One region of the Streptomyces rapamycinicus NRRL 5491 genome, then DNA from elsewhere that is predicted to be linked to it. Evidence: riboswitches for the same ligand, from Rfam matches in the RefSeq annotation. Region 1 holds a riboswitch; each other region holds the start of a gene.
What was found. Region 1 has a riboswitch for cyclic di-AMP ahead of LIV37_RS29500 (LysM peptidoglycan-binding domain-containing protein). Riboswitches for the same ligand answer to the same signal wherever they lie in the genome.
Positions count from the first base shown of each region.

Region 2: it holds a riboswitch for cyclic di-AMP, as region 1 does, so the genes downstream of both, LIV37_RS14945 (M23 family metallopeptidase) here and LIV37_RS29500 (LysM peptidoglycan-binding domain-containing protein) in region 1, are expected to answer to the same signal.
Region 3: it holds a riboswitch for cyclic di-AMP, as region 1 does, so the genes downstream of both, LIV37_RS28720 (C40 family peptidase) here and LIV37_RS29500 (LysM peptidoglycan-binding domain-containing protein) in region 1, are expected to answer to the same signal.

Region 1 covers NZ_CP085193.1:7,009,899-7,016,873, forward strand. Annotated here, with positions in the region: gene LIV37_RS29485 (sensor histidine kinase) at 1-749, opposite strand, end outside; gene LIV37_RS29490 (cytochrome P450 family protein) at 1,401-2,678, shown strand; gene LIV37_RS29495 (LysM peptidoglycan-binding domain-containing protein) at 2,864-3,862, shown strand; cyclic di-AMP (ydaO/yuaA leader) riboswitch at 4,118-4,285, shown strand; gene LIV37_RS29500 (LysM peptidoglycan-binding domain-containing protein) at 4,292-4,987, shown strand; gene eno (phosphopyruvate hydratase) at 5,218-6,498, shown strand; gene LIV37_RS29510 (FtsB family cell division protein) at 6,603-6,975, shown strand, end outside.
Region 2 covers NZ_CP085193.1:3,703,638-3,710,612, reverse strand. Annotated here, with positions in the region: gene LIV37_RS14960 (DNA gyrase/topoisomerase IV subunit A) at 1-640, opposite strand, end outside; gene LIV37_RS14955 (M16 family metallopeptidase) at 956-2,326, shown strand; gene LIV37_RS14950 (M16 family metallopeptidase) at 2,347-3,729, shown strand; cyclic di-AMP (ydaO/yuaA leader) riboswitch at 4,020-4,184, shown strand; gene LIV37_RS14945 (M23 family metallopeptidase) at 4,199-4,993, shown strand; gene LIV37_RS14940 (GntR family transcriptional regulator) at 5,249-6,004, shown strand; gene LIV37_RS14935 (HPr family phosphocarrier protein) at 6,170-6,451, opposite strand; gene LIV37_RS14930 (bifunctional acetate--CoA ligase family protein/GNAT family N-acetyltransferase) at 6,641-6,975, shown strand, end outside.
Region 3 covers NZ_CP085193.1:6,828,691-6,835,665, reverse strand. Annotated here, with positions in the region: gene pcrA (DNA helicase PcrA) at 1-1,126, opposite strand, end outside; cyclic di-AMP (ydaO/yuaA leader) riboswitch at 1,285-1,470, shown strand; gene LIV37_RS28720 (C40 family peptidase) at 1,479-2,642, shown strand; gene LIV37_RS28715 (L,D-transpeptidase) at 2,782-3,549, opposite strand; gene LIV37_RS28710 (hypothetical protein) at 3,661-4,014, opposite strand; gene LIV37_RS28705 (C40 family peptidase) at 4,363-5,385, shown strand; gene LIV37_RS28700 (homoserine dehydrogenase) at 5,429-6,415, shown strand; gene LIV37_RS28695 (SDR family NAD(P)-dependent oxidoreductase) at 6,587-6,975, shown strand, end outside.

The sequences.
Region 1 (6,975 bases):
ACCGCAAAACCGAACTGCGGCGGATTGCCCAGTCCCGTTACACCGGTGGCGTGCGTGGCCGAGAGCAGCTTGTCCGCCCGGTTCTTCTCCTCCTCGTTCATACCGACGCCGGCGTCGTCGATGATGACGCAGACGCCCTTGGGGACGGTGCGAATGGTGATGTCGATGGGCGAGTCGGGCGCGGAGTAACTCGTCGCGTTGTCCAAAAGCTCGGCCAGCGCCAGCGCGACCGGTTCCACGGCCCGGCTGACCAGGGCGAAATTGCTCTGCGAGCGGATTTCCACCCGGGTGTAGTGACGGATGCGGCCCTTGGCGCTGCGCACCACGTCGTAGACCGAGGCGACGGCGCGCTGCCGGCCCAGCCAGCCGTCACAGAGCACCGCGATGGACTGCGCACGCCGACCGAACTGCGAGTTCATGTGGTCGATCTCCAGGAGGTCCTGGAGAAGCTGGTGCTCGCCGTACTTGTCCTGCGTCTTGGAGAGGGCCAGCTGCTGCTCGTTGGCGAGGCCCTGAAGGGTACGCATGGCGGACTTCAGCGCGCTCTTGGTGGCCTCTTCGGCGCGGTTGTGGGCTTCCTGCACCGCCTCGGCGTAATTGTTCTCGAGGTCGGCCGCGCGTTTCTCTAGGTCCGCCTTCTCCTGGCGCAGATTCGCTCGCGCCTTTCGCCCGCGGATAATGGCGGTTGCGGCGAGAGGCGTGCCAGCGATCAGGGCCCAGAGCGCTGGATCCTGTAGATATTGCGTCATTGAGACTCTCTTTAAACGACTAGACCGCCAGGGACTTTAGGGAGGTGTGGTGCGTTATGCGTCTGGAATGGTCGGGGCGGCGGTAAGTCAGCGCCCGTACGGCGCCCGCGGGTTCCGGGGACATCGCACTCGTCTTGCCGACGGCAGCGCACAGGAGTCGGTGCGCCGGAACGGCTCCGTATGCCCGACTGGCGGCATAATGCTCCTCAGAGTGGGGATCCTCTCGGCGTGATGTGCCGGATCGCCGTGTGTCTTACGCGCCCTTGGCTCGCCTGGCAAGCGCGGTGATCGTATCACCGGTATCACTGGGCCCCGTGCATGTGCCCCAGTCCCATTCGTTCACCTGACGACGTTTCAGCCACACCGCCAGTTCACCGCGTTGACCGACGTCAGGGCATGTTCCGGGGGTTCGTAACGGGGCGGCGCGGGCATCCGCCGAACGGCGGCCTCAGCCATCAGATATCCGGGCATTCGGCCCCGGCTGTGTGTGGGTGGTGAAGGGTGTGTGGAGATGAATTGGGAATTCCGCTAGACATTCATCCCGGTCATGACTCTCTTATTCTCTTTGTTCTGCTTATTCCCTTATTTCTCTTGTCTGCCGTTACTTCCGGCAGACCGGGAGAGAGCGGCCCGCGCCGGTATCGTCGGGGGGTGTCGGAACAGCCCCGTGACAGCTCCGCTCCCACCCTCTTCACCTGGGAGTTCGCCAGCGATCCCTACCCCGCGTACGCCTGGCTACGCGATCACGCCCCGGTGCACCGGACCACGCTGCCCAGCGGTGTGGACGCCTGGCTGGTGACCCGTTACGCCGATGCCAGGAGGGCGCTGGCCGATCCCCGGCTCTCGAAGAACCCCCAGCGGCACAGTGCGGCGGCCCACGCCAAGGGCAAGGTGGGCATCCCGGGCGAACGGCGCGCCGAGCTGATGACACATCTGCTCAATATCGACCCTCCCGACCACACCCGGCTGCGGCGGCTGGTGTCGAAGGCGTTCACCCCGCGCCGGGTGGCCGCGTTCGCCCCCCGGGTGCGGACCCTCACCGACCAGCTCATCGACGCCTTCGAAGAGAGGGGAGAGGCGGATCTCATCCATGAGTTCGCCTTCCCCCTCCCTATTTACGCCATCTGCGATCTGCTCGGGGTGCCGCGCGAGGACCAGGACGACTTCCGGGACTGGGCCGGCGCGATGATCCGGCACGGCGGCGGCCCGCGCGGCGGAGTGGCCCGCGCCGTGAAGAGGATCCGGGCGTATCTGGGCGAGCTGATCCACCGCAAGCGCCTGGAGCTCGCGGAGTGGAGGGAAGAAGAGGACGGGGAGGATCTGATCTCGGGGCTGATCCGGGCCGGCGACCACGGCGAGCACCTCACCGAGAACGAGGCCGCGGCCATGGCCTTCATCCTTCTCTTCGCCGGCTTCGAGACGACCGTCAACCTGATCGGAAACGGCGTCTACGCACTGCTGCGCCATCCGGAGCAGCGCGCCCTCATGCAGCGGGCCCTGGAAGAAGGGGACGAGCGGCTGCTCGCCGCCGGGGTCGAGGAACTGCTCCGCTACGACGGACCCGTGGAGATCGCCACCTGGCGGTTCGCCACCGAGCCGCTCACCCTCGCCGGGCAGCACATCGCCGAGGGGGAGCCGGTGCTGGTGGTGCTCGCCGCGGCCGACCGGGACCCCGAACGGTTCGCGGAGCCGGACGTCCTCGATCTCACCCGCCGGGACAACCAGCACCTCGGCTACGGCCATGGCATCCATTACTGTCTGGGTGCTCCGCTGGCCCGGCTGGAGGCCCAGACCGCGATCGCCACCCTGCTGCGGCGGCTGCCCGGGCTGCGGCTCGCGGAGGATCCGGAGGATCTGCGGTGGCGCGGCGGGCTCATCATGCGCGGGCTGCGCACGCTCCCGGTGACCTGGGATTCCGCGGACGGCTGAGACCCGCGAAACGGGTGGCCGGGACTCCCAAGGCCCCTGCGGGCGGACATACGTGACGAATGATCAGCCGTGTGACCGTGGCGTGACCTCGGATACATCGCCTTGTGATGATCGAGTGCCCTCGCTATGTTCACCGGCAAACCTTGTCGCCATAGGGCCATAGCGCCATAGGAGAGGTCAATCGCATGCGTTCCGGTAATGGTCGACACCGTCGCCCCCGTCAGGCTCCGGCCATCATCGTCGCGGCGGGGGTCACGGGAGCGGGCCTCGCCATGCCCCTCTTCGGGGCGACCGGCGCACAGGCCGCCCAGACCGCCACGTGGGATCACGTCGCCGAGTGCGAGAGCGGCGGTATGTGGAGCGCCAACGAGGGCAACGGCTTCTACGGCGGGCTCCAGCTGACCCTCGACATGTGGAAGAAGTACGGCGGCGCGGAGTACGCCCCGCGCCCCGACCTCGCCAGCCGCTCCCAGCAGATATCCGTCGCCGAGGCGATCCTCGGCGACCGCGGCCCCGACGCCTGGCCGAGCTGTGCGCTGGGCGCCGGGCTCACCGACGGCGGCGGCGCCCCCGATGTGGACCCCGGCAGCACGGCCACCCCGGACCCGGGGACGGGCCGCGGCGGGGACGACCAGGGGGACCGGGGGCGGGACGGCTCCTCCTCGGACGCGGACCGTTCGGGGACGTCCGACGGCGCCGGCAAGCCGGACGCGCCGGACGCGTCCGGGTCGGCCGAGGAGCCGGACGCGCCCCACACCTCCAAGTCCCCCGACGGCCTTGACGGCTCCGCCTCGGACGACCCGGCAGCGGACGACCCGGACTCGGACAGCCCCTCCCGTTCGGACGGTCCCTCGGTGCCGGACGGCTCCGAGAGCCCCTCGGCGGACCCCTCCGGCCGCCACCGCGGCTCCCCGGACGCCGGGGAGGAGGCCGACGACGGCGACGCGGGGAGCGCACGGCCCTCCGGGCGCCATGCCTCGCGCGGCGCTTCGGACCGCGACGAGGACTCCACGGACGACGATTACACTGTTCGCCCCGGTGACAACCTGTCAGGGATCGCCGAGCACCAGAATGTGTCCCGCGGTTGGGAAGGGCTCTACGAGACCAACGAGGACCTCATCGGGATCGACCCCGATCTGATCATTCCTGGTCAGCGACTTGACCTCACCATCAGGGAGCAGTGATTCGGGGGGAATTGCCCGCTCTGGACCCGGTGAGACATACATCTCGTCACATTTTCCGGGGCGCACCTCGTGTCCGATCTCTCCTCACCCGGCCCCACCTGCGTCGATGTGGGCCGGGTGAGATCAATTACAGCCCCAATCACTGCCCTTGGGGTGTTTGAACGTTCTTGGAAGGTGTGTTTAACGTCTTTCCGCTCGCCACCGCGGGCACCGTCGATCGTCACGCCGAATCCTGCCGGCGGTCGGGGGGAAACCGACGCGTCAGCGCCGAAGGCAGGAGCGGGGGACCCAAGGTAGGTGCCGAGTGGCCTGTGGATACGGGCTCGTCGGCTAGGGGTGAAGCCGGGAGCGACCATCGCGACCGGCCGGGCAACTCACGTCCGAACCCGACAGCTCACCTCGTAGGCGTCGGTGAGGAAACGAACCAAAATGCTCAAGTCCAACGGGAAGCACCGCCGCCCCTCCAAGGCCACCCGTATCGCCGCGCTCACCGGTCTCGCCGGTGCCGCCGTGGCGGCACCGCTCATCGGGGCGACCTCCGCCTCCGCGGCCACCACCTCCCAGTGGGACCAGGTCGCGCAGTGCGAGTCCGGTGGCAACTGGTCGATCAACACCGGCAACGGCTACTTCGGCGGCCTGCAGTTCTCGAGCTCCACCTGGGCCGCCTACGGCGGCACGGCCTACGCCTCCACCGCGGACAAGGCCAGCAAGGCCCAGCAGATCCAGATCGCCGAGAAGGTCCTGGGCAGCCAGGGCAAGGGCGCCTGGCCGGTCTGCGGCAAGGGTCTGACCTCCGGCGGCAGCCCGTCCGCCCCGTCCGCGCCCTCCGGCTCGCAGGACCAATCCTCGGCGACCACCAAGTCGGCCCCGGCCCAGCCGGCGCAGCCCAAGGCCCAGCCGAAGGCGCAGCCGCGCACCGCGCCCGAGCGCGCCGCCCGGCAGCAGACCCGTGGCCCGATCAAGAAGGGTGACGGCGAGTACAAGGTCAAGTCCGGCGACACCCTCGGCAAGATCGCCAAGGTCCACGACGTCAAGGGCGGCTGGAAGAAGCTCTTCGAGCTGAACAAGGACATCGTGGAGCAGGCCGACCTGATCTTCCCGGGCCAGCAGCTGCACCTCCGCTGAGCCACGGCCACGGTCACGGCCACCGTGAGAACGAGCCCCGGCCGGGGTGTGCCGCCCCTATGGCACGCCCCGCCGGGGCTTTCCCAATGCACATGAAATCCGGATTTTTAATCCAGAATCTCGCTTTTTGTGTCGCGCCCCTGTCTCGTGGGGCGGGCGAACGCGGGGCGCAGCCCTCCCGGCCCGTTAGGCTCGTGCTGCTACCGCAGACCCATACGAAGGAGAACCTCGTGCCGTCCATCGACGTCGTCGTAGCTCGCGAGATCCTCGACTCGCGAGGCAACCCCACGGTCGAGGTCGAGGTTGGCCTCGACGACGGCAGCACCGGCCGTGCCGCCGTGCCGTCCGGCGCCTCCACCGGCGCCTTCGAGGCCCTCGAACTCCGTGACGGCGACAAGAACCGCTACAACGGCAAGGGCGTGGAGAAGGCCGTCCTCGCCGTGATCGAGCAGATCGGTCCCGAGCTGGTGGGCTATGACGCCACCGAGCAGCGGCTGATCGACCAGGCGATGTTCGACCTGGACGCCACCCCGGACAAGTCCTCGCTCGGTGCCAACGCGATCCTCGGCGTCTCCCTCGCCGTCGCGCACGCCGCCTCCGAGGCGTCCGACCTCCCCCTCTTCCGTTACCTCGGCGGCCCGAACGCCCATCTGCTGCCGGTGCCGATGATGAACATCCTCAACGGCGGATCGCACGCCGACTCCAATGTGGACATCCAGGAGTTCATGATCGCGCCCGTGGGCGCGGAGTCCTTCTCCGAGGCCCTGCGCTGGGGCGCCGAGGTCTACCACACCCTGAAGTCCGTGCTGAAGGAGCGCGGCCTGTCCACCGGCCTCGGCGACGAGGGCGGTTTCGCGCCGAACCTCGGCTCCAACCGCGAGGCCCTCGACCTGATCCTCGAGGCGGTCAAGAAGGCCGGCTACCAGCCGGGCCAGGACATCGCGCTCGCGCTGGACGTCGCCGCCTCCGAGTTCTACAAGGACGGCACGTACCAGTTCGAGGGCCAGTCCCGCTCCGCCGCCGAGATGACCTCGTACTACGCCGAGCTGGTCGCCGCGTACCCGCTGGTCTCCATCGAGGACCCGCTGAACGAGGAGGACTGGGACGGCTGGAAGACCATCACCGAGCAGCTCGGCGACAAGGTCCAGCTGGTCGGCGACGACCTCTTCGTCACCAACCCCGAGCGGCTGTCCCGCGGCATCGACAGCGACACCGCGAACGCCCTGCTGGTCAAGGTCAACCAGATCGGCTCGCTGACCGAGACCCTCGACGCGGTCGAGCTGGCCCAGCGCAACGGCTACAAGTGCATGATGTCGCACCGCTCCGGTGAGACCGAGGACGTCACCATCGCCGACCTGGCCGTCGCCACCAACTGCGGCCAGATCAAGACCGGCGCCCCGGCCCGTTCCGAGCGGGTGGCCAAGTACAACCAGCTGCTGCGCATCGAGGAGATCCTGGACGACGCCGCGGTGTACGCGGGCCGTTCCGCCTTCCCGCGCTTCAAGGGCTGAGCGGACACGTCTGACGCCGGTCCCCGGCCGTGGTCCCGTACCGTGGCCGGGGACGGCGTCGCTCGACGGCGTTACCCAAGCGAAGTCATCACCGGGGAGGCGACGTGCCGGCGGATCGGGAACGGTTCTCCACCGCGACCAGGCTCAAGGCGCTCGGCGAGCACGCCGCCGCCCGGGTCTACCGCGTGCGCACCAAGCGCCGCCGCGGCCGGCTGACCGGCCGGGCCGCCCTGCTCGCGCTGGTCGTCTGCTCCCTCGTCGTGGCGCTCGCCTATCCGATGCGGCAGTACATCTCCCAGCGCTCCGACATCGCCGAGCAGCGGCACCAGGCCCAGCGGGCCCGCGAGGACGTGAAGAAGCTGCGGGAGCGGAAGGCCCGGCTGCGCGACCCCGCCTTCACCGAGCAGCAGGCGCGTGAGCGGCTGCACTTCCTGATGCCGGGGGAGACCGGCTACAGCGTGGTGGACGGCGGCGGTT
Region 2 (6,975 bases), 3.3 Mb from region 1:
CGCCCGGGTGCCTGATCAGATGGCGGGCGGCGGCGATGACCTCGCCCAGGTTGTGCGGCGGCATATTGGTGGCCATGCCGACCGCGATCCCGGACGTGCCGTTGACCAGCAGGTTCGGATAGGCGGCGGGGAGGGTGACCGGCTCCTGCTCACTGCCGTCGTAGTTCGGGGAGAAGTCGACCGTGTCCTCTTCGATCGACTCGGTCATCAGCGAGGTCGCCGACGCCATCCGGCACTCGGTGTACCGCATCGCGGCCGGCGGGTCGTCGTTGCCCAGCGAGCCGAAGTTCCCGTGGCCGTCGACCATCGGCAGGCGCATGGAGAACGGCTGCGCCATGCGCACCAGCGCGTCGTAGATCGACGCGTCGCCGTGCGGGTGGAGCTTTCCCATCACCTCGCCGACGACGCGGGCGCACTTCACATAGGAGCGCTCGGGGCGCAGGCCCATGTCGTTCATCTGGTAGAGGATGCGGCGGTGCACGGGCTTGAGCCCGTCTCGGGCGTCGGGCAGCGCGCGCGAGTAGATGACCGAGTAGGCGTACTCGAGGTAGGAGCCCTGCATCTCGTCGACGACGTCGATGTCGAGGATGCGCTCCTCGAAGTCGTCCGGCGGCGGGGTCTTCGTGCGGCGGCGGGCCATCGCGCTTGGGGCTCCTTCAACTGCCGATGCGGGATCTGACGCGGACCATTGTGGCCCGGTCCACCGACAAGTGTGGAACGGCCCGGGGCGCTCGCGCTCGGAGCGGGCCCCGGAACGCCGCCCGGCACCACCGCGCGAAGCCCCCTCGAAGGGGTCCGGATCCGGCGCCGGAAGGGTCGCCGAAACGGTTCGGGACAGCTCGGCGGCACGGGAGTGGACCGGAACTTCGCCAGATGTCCGTCCCCTTGCATACAGTGACAGAAGCGCTGCGCAAGCGGCTGGCACGCGCTCCATCACGCGATCGAAGGGACGTACATGCCCATGGGTCACACGGCCACGCAGCAGGCCGGCTCCGGCGGCTTGAAAGCGACTGAGCACCGCCTGGCCAATGGCCTGCGCGTGGTGCTCTCCGAGGACCATCTGACCCCGGTCGCCGCGGTCTGTCTGTGGTACGACGTCGGCTCGCGCCATGAGGTCAAGGGGCGCACCGGCCTGGCGCACCTCTTCGAGCACCTGATGTTCCAGGGCTCGGCGCAGGTCACCGGCAACGGCCACTTCGAGCTGGTGCAGGGGGCCGGCGGCTCGCTCAACGGCACGACCAGCTTCGAGCGCACCAACTACTTCGAGACCATGCCCGCCCACCAGGTCGAGCTCGCCCTGTGGCTGGAGGCCGACCGGATGGGGTCCCTCCTGACCGCGCTGGACGAGGAGAGCCTGGAGAACCAGCGCGACGTCGTCAAGAACGAGCGCCGCCAGCGGTACGACAACGTCCCGTACGGCACCGCCTTCGAGAAGCTCGTCGCCATGGCGTACCCCGAGGGCCACCCGTACCACCACACCCCGATCGGCTCCATGGCCGACCTGGACGCGGCCTCCCTGGAGGACGCGCGGGAGTTCTTCCGCACCTACTACGCCCCCAACAACGCCGTGCTGTCGATCGTCGGCGACATCGACCCCGAGCAGACGCTCGCCTGGATCGAGAAGTACTTCGGCTCCATCCCCTCCCACGAGGGCAAGCGGCCGCCCCGCGACGGCACGCTCCCGGAGGTGATCGGCGGCCAGCTGCGCGAGGTCGTGGAGGAGGAGGTCCCGGCCCGCGCCCTGATGGCCGCGTACCGGCTGCCGCACGACGGCACCCGTGAGTCCGACGCCGCCGACCTGGCGCTGACCGTCCTCGGCGGCGGTGAGTCCTCCCGGCTCCACAACCGGCTGGTGCGCCGCGACCGCACCGCCGTGGCCGCCGGGTTCGGCCTGCTGCGGCTGTCGGGCGCCCCCTCGCTGGGCTGGCTGGACGTGAAGACCTCCGGCGGGGTCGAGGTGCCCGCCATCGAGGCCGCCGTCGACGAGGAGCTGGCCCGCTTCGCCGAGGAGGGGCCGACCCCGCAGGAGATGGAGCGCGCCCAGGCGCAGATCGAGCGCGAGTGGCTGGACCGGCTGGCCACGGTCGGCGGCCGGGCCGACGAGCTCTGCCGTTACGCGGTGCTGTTCGACGACCCGCAGCTGGCGCTGACCGCCGTGGAGCGGGTGCTCGACATCAGCCCCGAGGAGGTGCGGGCCGTGGCCGCGGCGCGGCTGCGCCCCGACAACCGCGCCGTGCTGGTCTACGAGCCCGTCCAGGGCGCCGAGGACGCAGCCGACACCGCCGAAGCCGCCGAGACCGACGCAGAAGGGGAGGCGGCCCAGTGAGCGACGCCGTCACCGCGACCATGACCTTCCACCCGCAGCCCAAGGGCGGCGCCCCCAGGCCGTGGGCGTTCCCGGCCCCCGAGCGCGGTGAGCTGCCCAACGGCCTCGCCGTGCTGCGCTGCCACCGCCCCGGTCAGCAGGTCGTCGCCGTCGAGATCAACCTGGAGGCGCCGCTGGACGCCGAGCCGGCCGGGCTCGAAGGCGTCGCCACGATCATGGCGCGCGCCCTCTCGGAGGGCACCGACAAGCATGACGCCGAGGAGTTCGCCGCCGAGCTCGAGCGCTGCGGCGCCACGCTGGACGCCCACGCCGACCACGCCGGCGTCCGCGTCTCCCTGGAGGTCCCGGTCTCCCGGCTGACCAAGGCGCTCGGTCTGCTGGCCGACGCGCTGCGCGCCCCCGCCTTCCCGGACGGCGAGGTCGAGCGGCTGGTGCGCAACCGGCTGGACGAGATCCCCCATGAGCTGGCCAACCCGGCCCGCCGCGCCTCCATGGCCCTCTCCGCGGAGCTCTTCCCGGCCGAGTCGCGGATGTCCCGGCCGCGCCAGGGCACCCAGGAGACCATCGAGGGTATCGACGCCGCGGCCGTGCGGGCCTTCTACGAGGCGCATCTCCGCCCCTCCACCGCCACGGCCGTCATCGTGGGCGACCTCGGCGGTGTCGACCTTGACCGGGCACTCGCCGACACCCTCGGCGCCTGGACGGGCGGGGCGGGCGCGCCGCGCACGGCCCCCCCGATCGTCGCGGACGACACCGGCCGTGTCGTGATCGTCGACCGGCCGGGCGCGGTGCAGACCCAGCTGCTCATCGGGCGCGTGGGCGCCGACCGCCACGACCGGGTCTGGCCCGCGCAGGTGCTCGGCACGTACTGCATGGGCGGCACCCTCACCTCCCGCCTGGACCGCGTGCTGCGCGAGGAGAAGGGCTACACCTACGGGGTGCGCGCCTTCGGCCAGGTGCTGCGCTCCGGGCCCCCGTCGCCCGCGGGCGGCTCCACGGGCGCCTCGATGCTGGCGATCAGCGGTTCGGTGGCCACCGAGGTCACCGGCCCCGCGCTGGACGACCTCTGGAAGGTGCTGCGCACGCTGAAGGAGGAGGGGCTGACCGACGACGAGCGCGATGTCGCGGTGCAGAACCTGGTGGGCGTCGCCCCGCTGAAGTACGAGACGGCGGCGTCCGTCGCGAACACCCTCGCCGACCAGGTCGAGCAGCATCTTCCGGACGACTTCCAGGCGCAGTTGTACGCCCGTCTGGCGGAGACCGGCACGGTGGAGGCCACCGCCGCGGTGGTGAGCGCCTTCCCGGCGGACCGGCTGGTCACGGTGCTGGTCGGGGACGCCTCGGCGATCGAGGAGCCGGTCCGGGCGCTGGGCATCGGCGAAGTGCGCGTCATCTCCAACTGAGCCGACGGCCGACGAGAGTTGGCCGGATCCGTGCGCGGAACCGCCGGTCCGGCCGGCTCGCTGACGGCCCGGCAGGCGGTCCGGCGGACGTCCGGTCCATGAGCCGACAGCGGAAGGACCCCGGCCCCGAAAGGGCGCCGGGGCCCTTCCGACATGCCCGATTTATGGGATTGACTGCTTGTTTGGTTTGTGGGGAGAGCAACAAAAAACCGGAACCGTTTGTGATCGAAAGCGGGCCCGTTTAGCGTCAGTCCGGCTGTTCGCCAGCGACCCGCCGCACCCGCGGCACCGGACAGTCATCGCCGAGTCCCCGTACGGCGCAAGCCAGGGGAGCCGGGGACCCAACACGTCCCCAGGGGTGAATCGGGCGCCTTCCCCGGCCGGGGGAGGGGTCCGTAGGAGACCTTCCTGCTCCGAACCCGTCAGCTAACCCGGTAGGCGAGAAGGAAGGAAAGGAGTGCGCCTCAGTATGGCGTCCACCCGCACTGCCACCGGTAAGCACCGCCGCACCAACAAGGTCAACATCCGCACGAGTGCGAACGTCGTGGGCATCACGACCGTCGCCTCGGGTGTGGTCGCCGGGATCACCGGACAGGCGTTCGCGGCCGACGGGGGCCCCAATCCCCAGCAGACCGGTCTGACCCAGGCGATCGTGATCGGCGACGGGATCGCGGACCACATCGAGGCCCAGGCGCAGTCCCAGGAGACCGCCGCCGAGCAGGCCGCCGCCAAGGCCAAGGCAGAGGCGATCGCCCGCCAGGAGGCCGCCAGAAAGGCGGAGGCCGCGGCGAAGAAGGCCAAGGCCGAGCGCGAGGCCAAGGAGCGCGCGGCGCGCGAGGCCGAGCGCAAGCGCATCAACACCTTCGTGTCGCCGATCAGCGGCTCCTACGTCTCCACCGGCTACCAGGCGTCCAGCGGTCTGTGGTCCTCCGGCAGCCACACCGGCATCGACTTCCACGCCTCCACCGGCACCACGGTGCACTCCGTGGGCATGGGCGAGATCGTGGAGGCGGGCTGGGGCGGCTCCTACGGCAACAACGTCGTCATCAAGATGAACGACGGCACGTACACCCAGTACGGCCACCTGTCGTCCATCAGCGTCTCGGTCGGCCAGAAGGTCACCCCCGGCCAGCAGATCGGCCTGTCGGGCGCCACCGGCAACGTCACCGGACCGCATCTGCACTTCGAAGCCCGCACCAGCCCGGACTACGGCTCGGACATGGACCCCCTGTCGTACCTGCGCACGCACGGCGTCAACGTCTGACCCGTCGCGCGTCCGACGCGAACGCCGCGCGCGGTCTCACGATCCCGAGATCCCGAGACCCCGTGAGACTTCCGAGAAGGCCCCGTCCGCAGGACGGGGCCTTCGGCGTGCCGCCGCCCGGCTGACCAAAAAACAGCCATGAAATGCTTCCCGCCATCGGAAATGGCGGCCATGTGGAATAGAGTCGGTCAACGCGCATTCCATGGCCGCGTTTCGCGGGCGTTAAGGCGGAGGTTCGACAATGCGGGACCGTAAGTGAGCGGGGATACGAACGCGGTCCAGGGCGGTCGCCGGATTTCGGCACACGCGGTCTGCGCGGCGATTCGCGACGACATCGTCTCCGGCGCGTATCAGCCCGGCAGTCGCCTCACCGAGGAACTGCTCGCGCGGCGCTACGGCGTCTCCCGGGTGCCGGTCCGCGAGGCCCTGCGCACCCTGGAGTCCGAGGGCTTCGTGACGACCCGGCGGCACGCGGGGGCCTGTGTCGCCCAGCCCTCAGAGCGCGAGGCCGCCGACCTGCTGGACATCCGCGCGCTGCTGGAGCCGCTGGGCGCCGCGCGGGCCGCACAGCGCCGCACCGAGGCCCATCTGAAGGTGCTGCGCGGACTGGTCCGGCTCGGCCGGGAGCGCGCCCAGGGCGGTCAGCTCGGCGAACTGCGGCCGCTGGGAGACTGGTTCCACGAGACGCTCGCCCAGGCGTCCGGCAGCCCGAGCCTGGCCGCGCTGCTCGTCCAGCTGCGCCGTAAGACCGCGTGGGTGTACGCCGCCGCTCCCGGGTCGCGGCCCGTGCCGCCCGAGGGCGCCGCGCGCCCCGACCCGGCCGCACGGGCCGTGGAGTCCTGGGCGGAGCACGGCGCGCTGGTGGACGCGGTGGCGCGCGGCGACGCCGACCGCGCGCGGGCGCTCGCCACGGCGCACACCGAGCGCGCGCTGTCGGAATACCGGCTGCGCCGCCCGATTCCGGTGAGGACTTCGAAACATTCCGTCAACACGGCGAGCGGCCGGAATTAACAGAACTCCCGTATACAACTCCTTGGACTCCTTGGAAATTCCGTGCGCCGAAACAGAAAATGGCGGGGCCGCGGTGGCCGGTACGGCCACCGCGGCCCCGCCGTGCCGAATTCCTGAAATCGCCCCGGGAATCACCCGGGAATTCCAGGCAGGGCTCGCCCGGGGTCAGACGGTCTCGGGAAGCTCCTCGAGCCCCTCCGCCACCAGCTTCGCCAGACGGTCGAGCGCGACCTCGGCGTCGTCCGCGTCGGAAGCGAGGACGACCTCCTCGCCGCCCTGGGCGCCCAGGCCGAGCACGGCCAGCATGGAGGCGGCGTTGACCGGGGTGCCGTCGCCCTTGGCGATCGTGATGGGGACGCCGGCGGCGGTGGCCGCCCGGACGAAGATCGACGCAGGGCGGGCGTGCAGGCCCTCGGCCCAGCCGATGGTGACGCGGCGCTCAGCCATGGTGTTGCCCTTCAGGTGTGACGGTGCTGTTGTCTAGACCAAAATCATACGGTGTCCGGATACACCCGAACGATGTCCGAGTGGGCCCGGCCATGCCCGGACCGGTCCGATACGGACCTTCCCCCGACACTTGGCCCCCACGCAAGGGTGTCCACCATCCGGACCGGGCGGGCCCGTACCCTGGCTCCCATGCGGAGCCCGTCGGACCATCACGCCTACCCGACCCACTGGGAAGCCGATGTGGTGCTCCGGGACGGCGGTACGGCACAGATCCGTCCCATCACCACCGATGACGCGCAGCGGCTGGTCAGCTTCTACGAGCGGGTCTCGGACGAGTCGAAGTACTACCGCTTCTTCGCGCCCTACCCCCGTCTCTCCGACCGCGACGTCCACCGCTTCACCCACCACGACTACGTCGACCGGGTGGGTCTGGCGGCCATCGTGGGGGATGAGTTCATCGCCACCGTTCGGTACGACCGCATCGACGGCCGGGGGATGCCCGCCGCGGCCCCCGCCGACGAGGC
Region 3 (6,975 bases), 180 kb from region 1:
GGTTCTCATTGCGCTCGATGACCGCGTTGGCCGCGCTCAGGATGGTCTGGGTCGAGCGGTAGTTCTGCTCGAGGAGGATCGTCCGCGCGGTGGGGTAGTCCTCCTCGAACTGGAGGATGTTACGGATCGTGGCGCCCCGGAAGGCGTAGATCGACTGGTCGGCGTCGCCCACCACGCACAGCTCGGCGGCAGTGGTCTCCTCGGTGTCGGTGCCCACCAGCTCGCGCACGAGTGTGTACTGCGCGTGGTTGGTGTCCTGGTACTCGTCCACCAGGACGTGCCGGAAGCGGCGGCGGTAGTGCTCGGCGACGTCCGGGAACGCCTGGAGCAGATTGACCGTGGTCATGATGATGTCGTCGAAATCCAGCGCGTTGGCCTCGCGCAGCCGCGCCTGGTACATCACATACGCCTCGGCCAGCGTCTTCTCAAAACCTTCCGTAGCCTGCCCGGCGAAGGTCTCCTCGTCGATCAGCTCGTTCTTGAGGTTGGAGATCTTGGCGCTGAAGGACTTCGACGGGAACCGCTTGGGGTCGAGATCCAGGTCCCGGCAGACCAGCGACATCAGCCGCTTGGAGTCGGCCGCGTCGTAGATCGAGAACGACGAGGTGAAGCCCAGCTTCTTCGACTCCCGGCGCAGGATGCGGACGCAGGCGCTGTGGAAGGTGGACACCCACATGGCGTTGGCCCGCGGGCCGACGAGCTCCTCGACGCGCTCCTTCATCTCGCCCGCCGCCTTGTTGGTGAAGGTGATGGCGAGGATCTGGCCGGGGTGGGTGGAGCGGGCGCCGAGCAGATAGGCGATGCGGTGGGTGAGCACCCGGGTCTTGCCGGAGCCGGCGCCCGCGACGATCAGCAGCGGCGAGCCGGTGTGCTCCACGGCGGCCCTCTGCTGCTCGTTCAACCCCTCGAGCAGGGCGGACGGGTCCACGGCGGGCCGGGCCGCGCCGTCCCGGTAGTGGGCCTCCCGCGGCACGGGCGCTTCGAAATCGCCGCTGAAGAGGTGATGCGGCACGTCCTCGGCGCCACCGTGGCCAGGGTGCGCCGAATCCTCGGGCGGCGGTGGCCGCTCCTCGTCCGGAGAAGGCCCGAGGTCCGCCAGGAAGCTGTCGTCAAAGAGGCTGCTCATCGCTCCCCGAGTCTAGGCCGCCCCACTGACAGCCGACGTCCGAACATCACGAAACGGTTTCGGGCAAAACGGCCACCAGTCTTCACAGGAGCCCCACGTGTTGGCTACCGTCCTGCGTCAGGCGGCCCGGAAGATCCGTCGGCGAACCACGTCGGCACGGGCGGCCTCCGCCGAGTCCGGTACGCCGTGAGGCGCCCGGAGCCGGGGACCCAACAACGCAAGACCGGGGTGAATCGGCCCGAAACGGTACGGCACGGACAGTGCCGTCCGGACACGGCCGTAGGGCAACCTTCCGTACCGCCCGAACCCGACAGCTAACCCGGTAGGCGGTCCACGGAAGGAGTCGCCACCCTTGGCGTCGCACCGCAAGCCGCGGAGCCGAATACCCGCCTCGCTCACGGGTCACAGCCGCCGTACGGCCGTCGGGTTCACCACGGCCGCCCTCGCATCCGTCACCCTGCTCTCCCAGTCGGCCAACGCCGCGCCCACCGATCCCAAGCCGGCCGCCCAGTCGATCGAGAAGGTGAAGGAGAAGGTCGACACCCTCTACCACCAGGCGGAGACCGCCACCCAGCGCTACAACGCCGCCAAGGAGCGCACCGACCAGCAGCGGGCCAAGGTCGACAAGCTGCTGGACTCCGTCGCCCGGCGCACCGAGAAGCTCAACGAGGCCCGGCGCATGCTCGGCGCCTACGCCACCGCCCAGTACCGCGAGGGCGGAATGGCCCGCTCCGCCGCGACCCTGCTGTTCTCCAACGATCCGCAGGACGTCTTCGACCAGTCGCATCTGATGGACCGGATGACCGGCCGGCAGAAGCAGGCCGTCGACGACTTCCAGAAGCAGCGGGTGAAGGCCGCCAAGGAGCGCGGTAAGGCCGGCGAGAGCCTCGCCTCGCTGACCGCGTCCCAGAAGCAGCTGAAGGTCCAGAAGAAGACCGTCCAGGACAAGCTGACCGAGGCCCGGCGGCTGCTGGCGAATCTGACCGCCAAGGAGAAGGCGCGGCTGGCGGCGATCGAGAAGAAGAAGGCGGAAGAGGCCCGCCGTAAGGCCGCCGAGCTGGCCGAGAAACAGCGGCAGGAGGCGGCCGCGCGCAAGAAGCAGCAGGAGCAGAACGCGGGTGACTCCGGTTCGACGGCGCCCTCAACGCCCTCCGTCCCGGCCAACAGCTCCAAGGCGGCCCAGGCCATCGCCTTCGCCAAGGCGCAGCTCGGCAAGCCGTACGTCTGGGGCGCCACCGGCCCGAGCTCCTTCGACTGCTCGGGGCTGACGCAGGCGGCCTGGAAGTCCGCCGGGATCTCGCTGCCGCGCACCACCTGGGACCAGGTGAAGGCCGGTACGCGCGTCTCGACGTCCCAACTCCAGCCGGGCGATCTCGTCTTCTTCTACGACGACATCAGCCATGTCGGCCTCTACATCGGCGACGGGATGATGATCCACGCGCCGAAGCCGGGCGACGTGGTGAAGAAGGCGCCGATCACGGAGATGCCCATCTACGGGAGCGTGCGGCCCTCGTAGGGCCCTGAGCCTGACGATGCCGCCGCCCGGGGCCGGGCCCCGGGCGGCGGCATCGTCTTCGGCTCAGCGGCGCCGTCAGCGCGTCGCGGCGCCGTCCATGGCCCACGGCGCCGTAAGCGGCTCACGCGCCGTCAGTGGCTCAGGTGCCGGGCTTGCGCCCGTAGACGTACACGTCGTCGCCGTTCTTCAGCAGGCTCCAGTACTTCTTGGCGTCGCCCTTACGCATGTTGACGCAGCCGTGGGAGCCGGGCGGGGACCATACGCTGCCGGCGATCGAGTGAAACGCCTGGCCGCCGTCGAAGAACTGGCTGTAGGGCATGGCGACCTTGTAGAGCGTCGACCAGTGGTCGATGTTCCGCCAGTAGACCCTCTTCAGCCCGGTGCGGGTCTCGAAGCCGTTCCGCCCGGACCGCACCGGCACCGGTCCGTAGACCAGCCGGGAGCCGTCCTGGACCCAGCTCAGCTGGCGGGTGAGGTCCACGCAGGCGATACGGCCCTTGTTGGTGGGGCACTTCCTCGCCGCGTTCGGATTGTGCCCGGCGGCCTTCTGGGCGCTGATGAGGCTCATCACGCCCGAGGTGATCGGGCCCGCGTAGCCGATCGTCGGGCTGATGCCGTGATCGATCTGGAACTTCTGGATCGCGAGACAGTCCGCCCGCGACTGCCGCCCGTCCACGGGACGGCCCAGGAACCGCTCGGCCTGCTTCTGGTACGGCCCCGCGGTGGTCGTGCACGACGACGCGGCCATGCTCACCGGTGTCACCGTGCCGGCCGACCGGCCCAGCGGCCGTGTCTGAGCCTGCGCCGGACCGGCGACGGCCACCGCGAGCGGCACCGCCATCCCCGCCAGCCCCAGCGCGACGCCCACGCGCCGCCTATGACTTCTGACTGCCCCCACTACCCCCATTGGCCACTCCTCTCGACTGCCTCGCTCTTTACTAAGACAGCTCGCGAGTGCAAACGGTTGCCTCGGGATCGTGTGCAATTGCCTTGGGATTACCCCCAGAACACTCGTTCGTCAGGTCCACAGCACGGCGATGAAGATGTTTGCCGTTGTCAAGGCACCCACCGCGCCGAAGGCGGCCGACCCTACCTTCTCCTCGTCGCGCTTCACATAGACCAGGCCGAGAATTACGACCAATAGCGCCAGCTTTACACCGATTTTGACGGTATTGACGCTGTTGTCGTCCGCCTGATTGAGCCCGACCAGCGCCACACCGGTCACCAGCATGGTCAGCGCGCCGTGCAGCATCACCGGGATCATCCGGGCCTCGCCCGCGCGCGCGGCTTTGAGCTGCGAGAAGAAGCCGCCGAGCAGCGCGCCGATGCCGACGACGTGGAGGCCGACGAACACGTGAATGAGTACGTCCATGGCTCCGGAGACTAGCCCCGCGCATATCATCGCCCGGCACTCGGGTGGGGCCCTATCGCCGCTTCGATCACGGCCGCCCCACACTTCCGACCACCCCACTCGCCGGGCGATCAGCAGCCGTCACGGGACCGAAAAAATCCGTGCACTCCCGTTCAATCCCCCGCACGACCCCCGCTTTCCGGCCTAACTTCCTCCTCCAGGTGGCAGTCCGCTTCCCGTCAACCGAGGGTCCCCGCCTCATGGCGGACTGCCATCTGCCCGTCCGCTCCCCACAAGGGTCCAGGATCTGCGGAATGTCCTGGATTGCCCAAACTGGATTGCCCAAGAAAGACCAGGTGAACCGCCGCAGTGGCGTCGCACAGGAAGCCCAAGCAGCGCTCGCTCACCAGCGGCACAGCCCGCGCGGCCGCGCTCCTCGCCCTCGCCGGCGCCGCGTCCGCCACCCTCCTCGACGGCACCGGGCATGCCGAGAACCGCCTCACCCCCGCTCAGGTCAAGGCGAAGGTCGACGAGTACCAACGGGAGGCCGAGGAGGCCACCGAGAAGTACAACGGCGCGAGGGAGAAGGCCGACAAGGCCCGCCGGACGCTGGAGGCGCTGCGCGACCAGGCCGCCCGCCGCACCACCCGGCTCAACACCGCGCGCAACGCCCTCGGGGCCTTCGCCACCGCCCAGTACCGCTCGGGGACGATCGCCCCGGCCCTCCAGCTCGCCCTGTCCTCCTCCCCCGACCAGTACCTGCAGCGCGCCTCGCTCGCCGAGCGCGCGGGGAGCCGCCAGGCCGCCCTGATCGCCACGATCGGCCGTCAGGAGCGGAAATTACGCCAGGTCCGCGGCGAGGCGGCCGACCGCCTCGCCGCTCTGCGCGCAGCCCGGACGGCCGCCGCCCACCACAAGCGGACCGTCCAGGAGAAGCTCGCCGCCGCCGATCGCCTCCTCGACCGGCTGACCCTCGAGCAGCGGCAGCGCCTGCTGGCGGCGCGGGGCGGCGACAAGGCCGTCGGCTCCCTCGCCCCCGCCGCGGGCCGCGCCGCCCGCGCCGTCTCCTACGCGTACGCGGCCCTCGGCAAGCCGTACGTGTGGGGCGCCACCGGCCCCCACGGCTATGACTGCTCGGGGCTCACCCAGGCCGCCTGGCGCGCCGCCGGGGTCGCCCTGCCCCGCACCACCTACACCCAGATCAACGCCGGACAGCGCGTCACCCGCGATCAACTCGCCCCCGGCGACCTGGTCTTCTTCTACTCCGGCATCAGCCATGTCGGCCTCTACATCGGCGGCGGCCGCATGATCCACGCCCCGCATCCCGGGGCCCCGGTCCGGTTGGCCTCGGTGGCGGACATGCCCTTCGCGGGAGCGGCCCGCCCGGCTTAGCGGTCGCCGGTCCCGACCTGGTGACACAAGGCAGACTGGCCGCATGCCACGCGAAGCCGAAATCGGGCCCGGACCCTCCGTCGTGCTGTCGGGCTACGGGCCGGTGGGCCGGGCCTACGCCGAGCGGCTGATCGGCGGCGCGCTGCCGCTGCGGCTCGCCGCCGTGCGCACCAGCGCGGCCGAGGGGCTGCCGCCGGAGCCGCGCACCGGCTGGGGCCCGCTGCCGCCGCTCGCCGAGACCCTGGAGCGTACGGGGGCGGCGGTGCTGGCCCAGGCCGTGCCGTCGTCCCCGGCGGTGCGCGAACAGGCCGCCGCGGACGCGCTGTCGGCCCTGCGCCGGGGCGTCCATGTGGTGACCGCCACCAAGAGCCATCTGCTCAGCCACTGGGGCGAGCTGGGCCGGGCGGCGGCCGGGGGCGGCAGCCGCATCCGGATCTCGGGCGCCACCGGAGCCGCCCTCCCCGCCGCCGACCTCGCCCGGATCGGGGTACGCGGCCTCGGCTGCCGTACGCTGCGCGCCTGCCCCAACGGCACCGCCACCTTCGTCCTGGACCGGCTGGCGGACGGCGACGCGCTGCCCGGGGCGGTCGCGGAGGCCCAGCGGCGCGGTATCGCCGAGGCCGACCCGACGGCCGACCTCTCCGGCGCCGACGCGGCCGTGAAGGTACGGCTGCTGGCGGCGCTGCTGTGGGGGTGGGACGCGACGGCTGTAAGGACGGAGGCCGGCCCGGGGATCGACGCCGGGACGGCGGAGGCGGCCTGTACGGCCGCCGCGCGGGGCCGCCGTCTGCGGTCGGTCGCGACCGCGACCGCCGACGAACCGCTCGTCGTCCGCGTCGCGTTGGAGGAGACCGAACCGGGCGACCCGCTGCATGCCCTCAGGGGTCCCGAGAAGGCCGCCGTCTACGGCTGCCCCGACGCGGGCGACATCACGGTGAGCGGCGGCCGCTCCAGCCCCCTGGGCGCGGCCCTCGCCATGGTGAAGGACACGCTGGATGTGGCGGGGCCGGTGGGTTACGGGTTCGCCTGAGCGGCGCTCTGTCGGCGGGGCGCGCGGGGTGACGGCGCTCTGTCGGCGAGGCGCGCGGGGTGACGGCGCTCTGTCGGCGAGGCGTCGGTGACGACCGTAAGGCTGACACGCGTTCAGCGCGAGCCCCCATTGGACACCGTCCCCGCCTTCACGAACGCAAGGAGCCCCCGCATGCCTTCCGCAGCCCCGACCGGATCCCCCACCGAATCCCCGACCGAGCGGTGGGATGTCCACAGCCTTCCACGGGCCGGCGGAAAGACCTTTCTGGTGACCGGAGGCAACGCGGGGATCGGGTACTTCGTCGCCGAACAGCTCGCCGGTACGGGAGCCACCGTCGTCCTCGGCAGCCGGGACCCGGGCAGGGCGGACGCCGCCGTGGCCTCGATCCGCTCCCGCGTGCCCGGCGCCCGGGTGCGGCATATCCGGCTGGACCTCGCCGATCTCTCTTCGCTCGAAGCCTCCGCGGAAGCGCTGGGCTTGGACCGTCTGGACGCGGTCGTCCACAACGCCGGGGTGAAGTTCGACCAGCCGCCGCGCCGAGAGACCGGGGACGGCCATGA